2 regions of the Thermoanaerobacter sp. YS13 genome follow, and region 1 is predicted to be linked to the other one. Evidence: riboswitches for the same ligand, from Rfam matches in the RefSeq annotation. Region 1 holds a riboswitch; the other holds the start of a gene.

What was found. Region 1 has a riboswitch for thiamine pyrophosphate ahead of thiD (bifunctional hydroxymethylpyrimidine kinase/phosphomethylpyrimidine kinase). Riboswitches for the same ligand answer to the same signal wherever they lie in the genome.
Region 2: it holds a riboswitch for thiamine pyrophosphate, as region 1 does, so the genes downstream of both, thiT (energy-coupled thiamine transporter ThiT) here and thiD (bifunctional hydroxymethylpyrimidine kinase/phosphomethylpyrimidine kinase) in region 1, are expected to answer to the same signal.

The regions. Positions count from the first base shown of each region.
Region 1 is NZ_JOOI01000003.1:266,518-274,062, reverse strand. Features, by position in the region: gene thiM (hydroxyethylthiazole kinase) at 1-51, opposite strand, end outside; gene thiE (thiamine phosphate synthase) at 48-689, opposite strand; gene thiD (bifunctional hydroxymethylpyrimidine kinase/phosphomethylpyrimidine kinase) at 693-1,487, opposite strand; TPP riboswitch at 1,546-1,648, opposite strand; gene THYS13_RS13520 (hypothetical protein) at 1,715-2,443, opposite strand; gene THYS13_RS13515 (NAD(P)/FAD-dependent oxidoreductase) at 2,443-3,708, opposite strand; gene THYS13_RS13510 (4Fe-4S dicluster domain-containing protein) at 3,705-4,154, opposite strand; gene THYS13_RS13505 (glutamate synthase-related protein) at 4,166-5,671, opposite strand; gene THYS13_RS13500 (glutamine amidotransferase family protein) at 5,668-6,792, opposite strand; gene THYS13_RS13495 (type 1 glutamine amidotransferase) at 7,101-7,545, opposite strand, start outside.
Region 2 is NZ_JOOI01000002.1:696,854-704,398, reverse strand. Features, by position in the region: gene THYS13_RS11205 (phosphatase PAP2 family protein) at 30-566, opposite strand; gene thiT (energy-coupled thiamine transporter ThiT) at 981-1,619, opposite strand; TPP riboswitch at 1,682-1,784, opposite strand; gene THYS13_RS11195 (ABC transporter ATP-binding protein) at 1,907-3,790, opposite strand; gene THYS13_RS11190 (ABC transporter ATP-binding protein) at 3,787-6,012, opposite strand; gene THYS13_RS11185 (MarR family winged helix-turn-helix transcriptional regulator) at 6,140-6,580, opposite strand; gene THYS13_RS11175 (RNA polymerase sigma factor) at 7,306-7,545, opposite strand, start outside.

The DNA.
Region 1 (7,545 bases):
GTGAACTAAAGGCTTTTTCTCTCTTAAAATTTTCAATAATTCCTTTTTCATTTCAAATTCCTCCTATCGTTTATCGCTTTTGCTATAACCTCCAAAAGTTTTCTTGTATTGTTTTCTATATCCCCATAAAATACAGCTGAAACTGAAGATATCCCGTCTACTCTTGACTTTAACATGACTTCATAAGCATTATCCCTCGTTATACCTCCTATTGCAACGACTGGAATAGCAACAGCCTCTTTTATCTTTTTCAGCCCTTCTATTCCAATGGCTTCCGCTTCCGGCTTTGTTGGAGTCTTAAACACCGCACCTACCCCTAAATAATCCGCTCCATCCCTTTGTGCTTTTAAAGCTTCCTCCACTGTTCTCGCTGATACTCCTACTATTTTATGAGGACCTATCATTCTCCTTACAACATCTGCCGGCAAATCCTCCTGTCCAACGTGAACTCCATCTGCATCTGCTGCCAAAGCTATATCCACTCTGTCGTTAATAATGAGAGGAATTTTATTTCTTTTTGTCACTTCTTTAACTTTGAGAGCAATTTCATAAAATTCCCTACTTGATATATCTTTTTCTCTCAGTTGAATTACTGTTGCACCCCCTTTTATTGCTAATTCTACTGCCTCAGCAATATCCAAATCCCTTATGTAAGACCTATCCGTAATAGCGTAAAGGGTTAAGTCCATATCTCACACCTTCCTTATTTCTATATTCCAAAAATGGTTAGTGGGACCTACTCCATGCCCTATGGATAATGAATATTTTATAGCCCCTGTAATGTATGCTTTCGCTCTTTTTATTGATTCAACTAAATCATAACCTAAAGCGATATTGGCAGCTATAGCTGAGGAAAATGTACAGCCTGTACCATGAGTGTTTTTAGTATCGATTCTCTCCGATGTAATTTCATAAAACTCTTTTCCATCATAAAATACGTCCAAAGCATCCCCTGTAAGATGTCCACCTTTTACAATTACTGTCTTTGCTCCATAATCTAAAATTTTCTTAGCCGCTTCCTTCATATCCGATATATTTTTAATTTCTTTTCCAATTAATTCTCCTGCCTCCATAAGATTTGGCGTAACTACAAGGCTTAAAGAAATCAATTCCTTTTTCAAAGCCTCTACTGCTTCCGGCTTCAATAAATAGCTTCCACTCTTTGAAATCATGACAGGGTCCAGCACAACATTTTTTACATTGTAATCTTTTAATCCTTTTGCAATCATCTTAATAATGTCTTCATTAGATACCATGCCTATCTTCACTGCATCGGGATACAAATCCTCAAAAATTGCCTTCATCTGCAAATACACCATAGCAGGACTTACATCCTCAATCCCTAAAACCCCCATGGTATTTTGCGCTGTTATTGAAGTAATGACACTCATGCCGTATACTCCATGTGCTGAAAAAGTCTTTAAATCTGCCTGTATACCTGCTCCTCCCCCAGAGTCAGAACCGGCAATAGTAAGGACTAACTTCATATGACCACCTCCAAAATAATAAATTATGCCCACCTGTTCAGGTGAGCACTTTTTACAAACTTCGTAAAACGTGCTTCCCTGCGCAGGCATTACCCTGTTCAGGTTCAAAGGGTCGGGAACAAATCCCCTCTCAGCCATTTATGGCTCCCCTAGCACTTGTCATATTCAATTTTAAATAAATTTGTCTAAACTCATTATACCACAAATCCAAAAGAATTAAAATAATTTTATGCATACATATTTCCATAGGGTCTTTTGCCTATCGGATGCAACTTGACAAAAGAATGATTCATAATCTTTTGAAAATCATAATCAAAATATTTACAAAAATTTTCAACATACTTTTGGATAAACGCGTAATCTTTGTCATCTATCTTTTCCTTAATAACTTCTTTCCCAAGTTGATAGTCTTCTACATCTCCTCTCAAATATATAACTCCTCCATGCATCCCTGTGCCACAATATTCTCCAACTATATTTTCATCATTTTTTAAGTTCAGTACAATCATGCATCCACCTGCCATATATTCACCAAAGAAGTCTCCCGCACTTCCTCCAATAACTATTACAGGAACTTTATCTTTGTATTCTTTCATGTGTATGCCAACTCTATAACCAACACTATCTTTTATATAGATAGATCCACCCCTCATCCCGTAACCAACGACATCACCTGCATGTCCATGTATAATAATATTCCCATCGTTCATTGTATTTCCTATTGCATCCTGTCCATTACCAAAAACTTCTATTGTAAGCCCGTCCATAAAAGCTGCCATGTCATTCCCAGGTGTACCTTCGATATTTATTTTGGTGGCCCCAGATAGATTATCTCCTATATATCGTTGACCATTAACATTTTTCAAATTAATTATATCTTCGCCAGAACGAACCAACTCTTTAATTATTTCATTAAGGTCTCTATAATAAATTCCTGACGCATTTATGGTTTTCATCATACCACCTCCAAGTCAAGCATTTTTGCTCTTCTTAATTCTTTTGGCAAATATATGAATCCAAAATCATCATTTAAAATATACTTCTTAAATGGAGTTATATCCGTTTCGTTTTTTATAAACCCAGTAAATAATCCAGCCCTATCAATATCATTAATTAATATAAATCCTACTAACCTATTTTCTTTTACCACAAATTTTTTATAAGACCTTCTGTTATGATCAATTTTAGAGATAATCTCAAATTCCTCCTGCTGTGGATTTGTTATACCAGCTGTTATCATATTTGTATTTTTATAACCTATTGAGTTCATAGGAAAAATCCCTTTAAAATTTTTATTTATCCCAATCATGTTGAACCCTGCAATTTCCCCTTGCATGTATGCATTTGGCCATATTGGCACAACCCTATTTGACTCAACAAGCATATCATAACCTTCGGCTACATCTCCTGCTGCATATACATCTTCAACACTTGTTTTCATAGTGTTATCTACTAAAATACCACGGTTTATAGAAATTGATGTGTTTCTTACAACATCAACGTTTGGCACAACACCTATCGCGATAACAAGATTATCAGCTTCTAATTCCTGCCCATTTTTGAGCAAAACTCCCTTAACATATTCGTTTCCTATAATTTTATCCACTGTTGTTCCCGTAATTATTTTTATGCCGTCATTTTGAAGACTTTGAGATACCAAAGATGCTCCTTTTGCATCAAGAATTGTACTTAAAATTCTATCGGCAAGTTCAACTATTGTTACATCTACCCCTAAATGGTGAAGGCCTTCTGCTGCTTTGAAACCGATGAGACCACCACCTACAATTACAGCTTTTGAACCCGGCTTGGCAGCTCCCTTTAATTTTTTAGCATCGTCCATTTTAATAAAAGTATGAACATTTATTTTATTCAATCCTTCTACTGGAGGTATTATAGGTTTCCCGCCCGTTGCAATGAGAAGTTTGTCAAAACTTATGCTGTCTCCGTTTTCAAGATGCACTTCTTTTTTTCTTTCATCAATAGAAATAGCCTTAATACCAAATACAGTTTCTACTTTATTTTTGCGGTAAAAATCTTTCTCTCTATATATCATTTTGTCTTCAGACACTAAATTCCCAAGATAATAAGAAATAAGGGGTCTTGAATACACGTGATATGTTTCATCTGAAATAACAATTATTTCAGAACTTGTATCATATTTTCTTATTGCCTCTACTGCACCTACCATCGCAACAGAATTACCAATTATTACTATTCTCATGCAAAAATGCCTCCTTCACTATAGACAAGTGCCTCATTAGGACAATTCTTGACACAAGCCGGTTCTCCTGCTTCAGCACATAAGTCACATTTTGATGCAACCTTATTATTTACATCTCTTATGATTGCACCAAACTCACATACAAGCACGCAAGTCCAGCATCCAACACATTTATCTGTGTCACAAGTTACAACACCCGTTAATGGATCTTTTCGCATCGCTCCTGTAATGCATGATTTAACGCATGGCGCATCATCGCAATGCCTACACTGGAGCGAAAAAGATACAGGTCTATTTTCCTCTATAACAATTCGTGGTGTCGGCCTTTGGGGTTCCAACTTATATGCTTTTAAAACATCTTTATACTTTGAATGAGATGTAATACAGTATACTTCACATAATCTACATCCCACGCACACTTCTTCTTTTACATAAACCTTTTTCACAAAAATACCTCCTATTCGCCGGCAGCAAGAATGCCAAGTATATCAAGTTCCTTCTGCGTCATTCCTATCCCACGAAGCATTAACCTATTGCCTTTAAGACTTTCAATATCATTTATACCCATTCCACCAAGCATTTCTTTTATCTCATGACTCCATGCTTGAACAAGGTTAACAAGACGTTTATATCCAATTTCGGGGTTTAATCTTTTTACAAGGTTAGGATCTTGTGTAGCAATTCCCCAATTACACTTACCAGTATGGCATTTTTGGCACATGTGACATCCCAAAGCAATCAAAGCAGCTGTTGCAATGTATACAGCATCTGCACCAAGAGCTATTGCTTTGACTATATCTGCACTGTTTCTAATACTACCTGCTGCAACTAAAGATACTGTATGTCTTATACCTTCAGAGCGGAGTCTTGCATCTACAGCAGCTATTGCAAATTCAATTGGAATTCCTACATTATCCCTTATTCTCTTTGGAGCAGCCCCTGTACCACCTCTAAATCCGTCTATTGCTATATAATCTGCTCCAGCTCTCGCTATTCCCGAAGCTATTGCCGCAACATTATTGACTGCTGCAATTTTTACACCAACAGGTTTTTGATAATCAGTGGCTTCCTTCAATGAATATATTAATTGAGCAAGGTCTTCAATTGAATAAATATCGTGATGCGGTGCAGGAGATATAGCATCACTTCCAGGTGGTATCATCCTTGTTGCCGAGATATCTTCACTCACCTTTTCACCGGGTAAATGACCACCTATCCCAGGCTTTGCACCTTGACCAATTTTTATTTCAATAGCCGCCGCAGTATTAAGGTATTCTCTATCAACACCAAAACGACCTGATGCGACCTGTACAATTGTATTTTTCCCATATTTGCGGAAGTCCTTATGAAGCCCTCCTTCACCAGTATTATAAAGTATCCCAAGCTCTTCAGCAGCTCTTGCCAAAGCTGCATGAGCATTGTAACTTATTGATCCATAAGACATTGCTGAAAACATTATTGGGGTCTCAAGTTTGAGTTGAGGAGGCATTTTTGTTTTAACATTGAGGTTTTCGTCTATTTCTATCCTATCAGGCTTTCTACCTAAATACACCCTTAATTCCATAGGTTCTCTCAACGGGTCTATAGACGGGTTTGTAACCTGACTTGCATTTATAACCATTTTATCCCAATATACAGGATAAGGCCTATCATTTCCCATAGATGACAGAAGAACTCCACCTGTTTCTGCCTGTCTGTATATATCTCTTATAGCATCGTAAGTCCAATTAGCATGTTCTTTAAATGTTTGAGGATGTTTAATAATTGTAAGAGCTTGTGTTGGACACAAGAGAACACACCTTTGACAATTTACACAATTTATATCATTTGAAACCATCTTATCTAGATCTTCATCATAACTGTGAACTTCAAATGAACACTGCCTCATGCAAACCTTACAATTAATGCATTTATCGTAATCTCTGAGTACTTTAAATTCTGGAGTAAGATAGCTTAAACTCATGCAGTAACCTCCTTTGTAGAATACATTTCTTTTTCGTTATCACGTATGAGCTCAGCTATAACAGGTTCTCCACCTCTAGGAATCCATACGCTTTCCGGATTTTTGCATATTTGCCTTATTGCTGACTCTTCGCTGGCTACATATATCATATCGCCTTTTTTTGCAGCAGTAAGTGGCCTTAGTTTAATTCTATCGTTTATTGCTATAAAGCCATCTCCATATGCTATTATCATTGAAAATGGACCATTTAGTAATGCTCTCCCATAAATTACTTTTAGGTTAGTGTATAAAAATTTTTCTTTTGGCGACATTCTCTCAACCTGCTTCCACAAAGGCGATGCAACTACTTTACATGCAAGCTCTATTGGTAAACCATGTTTTCTTAATAAAAGATCGAATATATATGCCGCAACTTCTGTATCAGTTTGCAATGTACAAATATATCCAAACTCTTCTAAATATTTACGATTAGTATCGTAGGAAGAAAGCTCGCCATTGTGAACAACAGAGATATTTAATAAATTAAAAGGATGTGCACCACCCCACCATCCTGGTGTATTTGTTGGAAATCTACCATGGGCCAGCCACATATATCCTTTATAAGATTCCAATTTATAAAAATTTGCAACATCTTCTGGATAACCTACCGCTTTAAATACTCCCATATTTTTCCCGCTAGAAAAAACATAAGCGCCCGGTATATTGCTGTTTATATTAAATACAAATTTAATTGTAAATTCATTCTCATCCAGTTCTGACAATTTCAATTTCTCTGGCTTTGGTATAGCAAAATATCTGTAAATTAATGGTGCATTTTTAATATGTGCCGTTTTTCGCGTTGGTATTTTTTCTTCTAAAGCCACTATATAATCTGCCTTTAAAATATTTTCTGTTTCCTGTTTAGCTATCAAATCATCATAAAACATATGAAATGCAAAATAATCTTTAAAATCAGGATAAATGCCATATGCAGCAAAACCACCTCCAAGACCATTTGATCTATCATGCATTGTCGCGATGGAATCTGTTATAGATTGCCCTGAAAATAGACGACCAGTGCGATCAATTACACCACTTATAGCACATCCCGAAGGTATTCTTACATAACCTTCCTTCAACATTTTATAACCCCCTTAAAAAATTTTTATATGCAATATTTTTTTTGAAAGTTGCATAAAGCGAAAATGTTTACTGCTTAAAATTGTCCTCAAATTGTGGTAAAATGCTTATCAATCCTAAATTGTGAGTGTTATATTAATTATAATACATTTTATTAATTTCGCAATATGTTAATATGAAAAATTCATAAATTATTTTTAGGTTAATTTTACAATTAAATAATGTAGTAATCAAAAAAGAACACCTAAATAATAAAAACACCACCACTTTTTATAAGTAAAAAGTGGTGGTGTTTCTTCCCGTTCCTTCCCTAAACATCTAAAATTCTGGAAAAATTCGCCCAAAAACGTGAAAAAACTTCCCGATTTTTTTCCCACAGCCTTTTTGTCTCCTCTTTAAGTTGATCCGCTGCTTCTGGTCCAGCAAAATCTATAAGTTCTTTTTTATAAATCTCAGTCCAATAACCGACAATGATAGGTGTAACTTCTGGATGAAATTGTAAAGCCCAAGCACAATCTTTATAAGCAAAAGCCTGGTTAGTACAAGTTTCACCTTCTGCAAGGAGAACAGCCCCTTCAGGCAGTTCAAAAGTATCTCCATGCCATTGAAAAGCCCAAAATTCTTCTGGTAAATCATCGAAAAGAAGAGTCCTTTTCCCTGCTTCTGTCAAATGTATTTTATACCACCCAATTTCTTTTATCGAGTTAGGTTTGACTGTTGCTCCTAATGCCCTGGCAATAAGCTGTCCTCCTAAA
Region 2 (7,545 bases), on a different contig from region 1:
CGATCTGTCAATCTATTTTGAAAAATTTTTTACAAAAACAACTTTGTAGCCATAAAATGGGTTAGATAAGAAAAAGTAATACCTATCGTCGAGCCCATTAATACATCTGAAGGATAATGCAGTCCAATGTATATCCTTGAAATCCCTACAAGTACTGCCAGCGAAATAAAGAACACTGCAAGGCTTGGAAAAAACATCGAAAAAGTCATAGCAAGTGAAAAACTGGCAGTAGCATGACCTGAAGGAAAAGAATAATCTTTTAAAAGATGTTTAAAAGTATTCGTATTAGCTAATACCATATAAGGCCTTGGTCTTGTATATTTTCTTTTTAAGAGCTGAACAAACAAATGGCTGCTTGCAAGCGCAGTTAAAGCTTCTAAAGCCGAGGCTTTTACATCGTTTTTCCCAAAAAAGATTAAAAATAAACAAGAAAATATTGTAAAAAAAGGACCGCCTATATGAGTTATTTTGGGCATTATTTTGTCCAATATATTACATTTTATCCTTTCGTTTATATAGAAAAAAATGTTTTTGTCTTTGTCAAGAAGCACTCTTTTTATTTGCATCTGCAAAATTTCCCTCCCTACAATTTCTCACGAATGCTTTTTATTGAAATATTTAAGTACAAATTCACAACACTTTATTAACAGAATTTTTGTAAACAAATTCTCCTATTTTTTCCCTTGACTTAAATTTATCAAGGTCTTCAAACAACAATTCTCTTGATTTTAAATTTTATATTCTTTATATATACATTATCGTACTTTTCAAAAGCTTTTTCAACAGCCTTTGCTACTCTTTTATGGCATGTTCCTATTTATCCACGGGCTTTCACATAACCTTTGATTAAATTATCTTATGATAACATTAAAAAAACATTATAAGGAAGTTAATTTTATGTTAAATTTTTTCTTACAAAATTATTATATCATTAATTTTAGCTATCCATTGTAAAAAAATAAAAAAGGGGAAATACCCCTTTAAGCAATTGCTTTCTTTTTAATTTCCTCGATAGCATTTCTAACTTGTGGAATTAGTGAAACTGCAAAACATATTGCCACTTCTACACCTACTATGCTTCCGTTAACTAGAAGTGAATAAACTATGGGACTCATTCCTTTTGGCGCATAACTTGCAAAAAAGAATACTCCGGATAAAAAGTGAGAAAAAAATCGTCCAAATCCACCAACTAAAATTCCCAAACTCAGGTTTTTTCTAAAAAAGCCAGCAAGTCCTAAAGCACCAAAGGCCAACGGATAGTCGAGAAGTACTTGCACCCATTGGACTATAAATGGATCTTGAATAAGTTGTAAAAGTCCATACGCCATTCCTACAATCACACCAGGACCTGATCCATAATAATAAGCAAAGATAAAAAGCGGCAACATGCTGGCAGGTGTAATAGAACCACCTTGAGGCCAGTGGTAAAATCTTATATAAGACAGCACGAAAGAAATAGCGATTGAAAGTGCTCCATAGACAAGCATTTTTGTGTCAAATTTGACACTTCTTTGCATCAGATATAAAAGGAAAGCTGCCAATAAAATTGCCAATATAACCGATAATGTCACTGGCTTTATTTTGGCAAAATCAGAAAAAATACTTAAAAGGTAGGACATAAACAAAAACACCTCCATTTTTCAAGGAGGCTATGTTCGCTGAAAAAAATACCGCGAAATGCGGTATTTTTGAGCCGCATTCCCTACGGAGGCATTACCCTCATCAGGTTCCAAGGGTTTGGCATCAATGCCATCTCAGCCGTTAAGGCTCCCCCAGCGGACATAACCACCTATTTTGTTTTCACCTTTAATTTATCATTTTTTGTAATCTGTGTCAAGAATAATTACCAAATGCGGATGGCCAAGCTTTGTAGGTTGCTTATGTTTTGCACACACATCAAATGGTATTAACTTGCCATCTCTTCCTCTTTTTCAAACTGGCTGTTATAGAGGCTTGCATAAAAACCGCCTTTAGCAAGAAGTTCTTCATGGGTACCTTGTTCTACAATATCTCCATGGTTCATGACAAGTATCAAGTCAGCATCCCGTATTGTAGAAAGCCTATGAGCGATTATAAAGCTTGTGCGCCCTTTCATGAGATAATCCATCGCTTTTTGTATTTGTATTTCTGTAAGGGTATCTACAGAGCTTGTAGCCTCATCGAGTATGAGAATTTTTGGATCTTTCAAAATAGCTCTTGCTATAGTTAGTAACTGTTTTTGCCCTTGAGAAATATTTGTGGTCTCTTCATTTAATACCATGTTATAGCCCCCTGGCAATGTCCTTACAAAACTGTCAACATGAGCTGCCTTAGCAGCTTTTATAACTTCCTCATCAGTAGCATCAAGACGACCATATCTTATATTGTCCATAATAGTACCATTGTAAAGCCATGTATCCTGAAGCACCATGCCAAAAAGTGAACGCAAATCCTCCCTCGTAAAATCTCTTATATCATGGCCGTCAATCAAAATAGCCCCTTCATTCACATCGTAAAAGCGCATTAAAAGTTTCACTATAGTAGTCTTTCCTGCTCCAGTAGGACCGACAATTGCAACTTTTTGTCCTGCCTTAATAGAAGCTGAAAAGTTATTTATCACCATTTTATCAGGTCTATATCCAAAACGAACATTTCTAAACTCCACATTGCCTTTTATATCTTCAACTTTTACAGGCTGTGGATTGTCTGAAACTTCCTCTTCTTCCTCCAAAAACTCAAATACTCTTTCTGCACAGGCAGCAGTTTGTTGCAGTATATTGGAAATATTAGCAATCTGGGCAATAGGCTGTGTAAAAGATCGGATGTACTGTATAAATGCCTGAATATCCCCTACTTCTATTGCATTTTTTATGACCAACCAACTGCCCAAAACTGTAACCGCCACATAACCCAAGTTTCCTATTACATTCATAAGTGGCATCATAATGCCTGTTAAAAACTGGGACTTCCAGGCTGTTCCGTACAAAGTGTTATTTAATACGTCAAACTTTTCAATGCTCTTTTTCTCTCCATTAAAAGCCTTTACTATATTATGGCCTCCATATACTTCCTCCACATGGCCATTTACATGTCCTAAATAATCCTGCTGCTCTCTAAAATACCTTTGTGAATGCTTAATGATAAAGGCAATTACCAAAGAAGACAAAGGAATTATCAAAAGCGCTACTAAAGTCATAAGCCAGTTTATGGTAAACATCATAACCAAAACGCCAACTACTGTCGTCACAGAAGTAATTATCTGAGTCAAGCTTTGATTGAGAGTCTGAGTAATTGTATCCACGTCATTTGTAATACGAGACAATATTTCCCCTTGATTTGTGCTTTCAAAATATTTCAAAGGCAGGCGATTAATTTTTTCAGAAATTTCTTTTCTAAATCTATAGGTAACTTTCATCGCAACCCCAGACATTATCCATCCTTGTAAGTATCCAAATAAAGCACTTAAACCATATAAGCCTATGAGTATTAGAATTATCTTTCCTACATATTCAAAGTCTATGCCACTGCTTTGCCCTGTTATTTTATTCATTACACCTTCAAAAATTTTGGTTATGGCTTTACTGAGTATTTTAGGACCCGCAATGGAGAAGGAAGCACTGAGCGCTGCTAATATAAATACACTTATTATAGAAAATTTATAAGCTGATAAATATTTTATCAACTTTTTCATTGTGCCTTTAAAATCTCGCGCTTTTTCTCCACCGCGAACCATGCCATGGGGGCCGCCTCCCATCCCTGGCCCGCGAAGTCTGGGCATCTGTTTGGGGTCTATTCTTCTATTTTCATTCATGCCAATTCCTCCTCCGACAGCTGTGATAAAGCTATTTCTCTGTAAGTTTGACAGTTTGCAAGTAGGTCTTTGTGTTTTCCTATGCCTACAATTTTACCTTCTTCAAGCACTATTATTTGGTCTGCATGTAAAAGTGTTGACACCCTTTGCGATACAATTATAACAGTGCTTGATTTTAACCTTTCTCTTAAGGCTTTCCTTAAAGCTGACTCTGTTTTAAAGTCAAGAGCTGAAAAACTTTCATCAAAAATATATATTTCAGGCTTTTTAACAAGAGCACGGGCAATAGAAAGCCTCTGCTTTTGTCCTCCTGATACATTGGTTCCTCCTTGTGCAATCTCTGAATTAAACTTTTTGGTCTTTTCATTTATAAATTCCATTGCTTGTGCAATTTCTGCTGCTTCTTTTATTTCCTCATCTGTAGCCTGCTCATTTCCGTATTTCAAATTTGATTTAATTGTACCACTGAAAAGCCAACTTTTTTGAGGTACATATCCTATTCTTCTACGTAAATCTTCCTGCCTTACTTCTCTTACATCTACACCATCAACCAAAACCTGTCCTTCTGTCACATCGTAAAATCTCAAGATCAAATTCACTAAGGTACTCTTTCCAGAACCTGTTCTTCCTATTATGCCTACTGTCTGTCCCGGTAAAATCTTGAAGTTTATATCCTTTAAAGCATACTCTTCCGCACCCGGATATCTAAAAGATACATTCCTAAATTCTACAGTTCCAGACATATTTTCACTAAATTGTTTTGGATTTTCGGGGTTTTTTATAGAAGGTTCTGTATCCAAAACTTCAGCAATACGCCCTGCCGACACCGATGCTCTTGGTATCATTATAAACAGCATTGAGAGCATTAAAAATGCAAAGATAATCTGTATAGCGTATTGCATAAATGCCATCATGTCTCCAACTTGCATGCTGGAATTTTGGATTTGGTGAGCTCCTACCCATACTATCAAAAGAGTAATACCATTCATCACAAGCATCATAGATGGAAACATAAATGCCATGGCTCGATTTACAAAAAGCCCTACTTTTGTAATATCTTGATTAGCTTTGTCGAAGCGCTCTTCTTCAAATTTTTGATTATTAAAAGCTCTTACCACCATTATTCCTGACAAATTTTCACGAGTAACTAAGTTTAATCTATCAATCAATTTTTGCATTAACATAAACTTGGGCATCGCAATAGAGTACAATATTGATATTATGCCTAAAAGTACTATTACTGCTAAAGCTATAATCCAAGACATTGAAACACTTTTACTAAGTGCTCTAAATACTCCACCTATACCCATTATAGGAGCGTAGAAAACCATTCTTATCATAATTACAAGAAGCATCTGTATTTGTGTAATGTCGTTTGTAGTTCTTGTTATCAAAGAAGCCGTAGAAAATTTATCAAATTCAGCATTAGAGAAACTCTCTACTCTTGCAAATAAATCTCTTCTTAAATCTCTCGCTACTCCGGCTGCTATTCTTGAACCAAAAAATGCTACCAAAATAGTACTTAAGGCACTAAGTCCTGTTATTAAAAGCATTATAAAACCTGTATAAAGAATGTACCTAGTTTGAATCCTGTCAGTATTAATTCCAATTGCCTTATACTCATTTTTTACAGCCATTGTAGCAGCCTGTATAATCATGTTATCTCCTAAAGAAGCAAATTTTTTATTCATTTCATCTCTTATTTGAAGAAGCTGCTCTTCTGGCATTTGAGACATCATAGCAAAGAGGTCTACATTTGCCGGTATCTTCTTTCCATTAAATTCTATGCTTCCGTTTTTTGCATTGGCTTTAGCCTTTTCTACACCTGTAACAGCTAAAAAGGCTTTTCCCATAGGTAAATTTATTCTATCAATTTCTGATTTATCTACGTTTTTAAGAACATATACAGGCTCTTTTGAAAGAACAGGATATTTCCTTACATATTTATCATAATCTGGATTGGATTTGTCTACTAATGTATAACCCTTTAAAATCTCTTCCTTTTCTTCAGGTGTAACAAATAGCAAAAGTTTATCCATTTGACTTTTTCTTATAGCCTCAGGCACTGCATTTGTTATACCACCTTGTTGTATTCCATTATTAACTATTTTTGACATATAGTCAGGCAATGACAAATCACTCATTGCTTGAACAAATATGAAAAACACTGCTAAAAAAAGCAACAGAATATAGGGTTTTAAATATTTCGCCAGTTTTACCATACTAACACCTTCTCCTCCTAAAAATTTGCCTCGATTTCTTTTGTGAGAATTACTTCTTTTTAAATTTTTATTTTTTGGCTCTATCTATTTAATTTAATTTTATTTATTTTTACTTAGATTCTCAGTGTCAATTATCTTGTTTTTCCAATATTTTTTTCAGCGCTTCTAATCCTTCAATTATTTTATTAAGGTCTTGTGGGCTTGCTTTATTTATTAATTTTTCAAATTTCCTTTCTGCTTCTTTGAAGTGCTTTTGAAAAATGTCCTTAAACTTAGGAGTCACACTAACATAAACTACTCTTCTATCTTCAGTGCTTCTCGTTCTTTCCACCAAACCTTGTTTTTCCAACCTGTCAATAATGCCAGAAACAGTGCTATTAGAAAGCCCTAATTTTTGACTTAAGTCGCTCACCTTCATTTCACCGTAATGAGCTAAAATGCCCATAAGCATTCCTTGAGGACCTGTAATGTCAAAATTTTTACATTCGTATTTCATAGAATGCTTTATAATATCCATTATTTGTTTTAAAAGCTTAAGTATTTTCAATCCGTTGTTTATTTCTTCCATTTTCACCACCACATTTTAAATTATTTCGTATACAAATATTTTGTATTCAAATATTTCTGATACAAAATATATTGTACTCTTCTCATAATAGTATGTCAAGATTTCTTAAAGCTTTTCAAAAAATAAAAAATAAAAAAACCGCTCAAATTTTTATAGCGGCTTAAATCTCTAATTAACCTCTATATATGAATTAACAGCCTTTTTCCCTTTTCTCTTACCTGAGTTTATATATATCAAAAACTATTTCTCTAAAATTCTCAGCTTCCATAGAGACTTCAAGCATGTAGTTTATATAAAAAATTCTGATCATTGATTATAATTTCTTCCCTTTCAATGCTTCCCATACAACGGTAGCATTCGCTATATTCAAAACAACAAGGTCAACATCTCTTTTAGACAAACCTTCCAATTCGTTCCATAAAGTATAAACAAACTTTTCATCATATTATTTAATGTATACTGCAATATCAATATCTGATTCCTTTGTTTTTTCCCTTTAACAACAGAGCCAAATAAAAAAGCTATCACTATATTGTCCTTACCTTTTAAAAACTCTTTTAAAATTTTTAAACAATCCACACTATTATTAAAAGCCAAAATCTTAAAAAAATATTTCACAGTTTAAAATTTATTTTTATTTTATCTCAAATTTTTTAATCGCCTTTATTATAATCTGCTTTGCTTTTAAAATAATCTCAAAGAAGCATTTATCTTCAAACATATTTTCAGACTTCCTCTATAAATTTTTTCAATTTTTGAAGAGCCCTTTTCCTTATTTTGCTTATACAGGATTGTGTTTTATTAATGGCGGTTGCAATTTCTTTTTGTGGTATGCCTTCTATAATATTTAACATTATTATTTTAAATTCCTCTGGTTCAAGCAATTCCTCATATTTTGAAATCATACATTTGTCTATTACTTCATCTTCAAGTGATATATCAGTATAGGTTATGCTATTAATTAC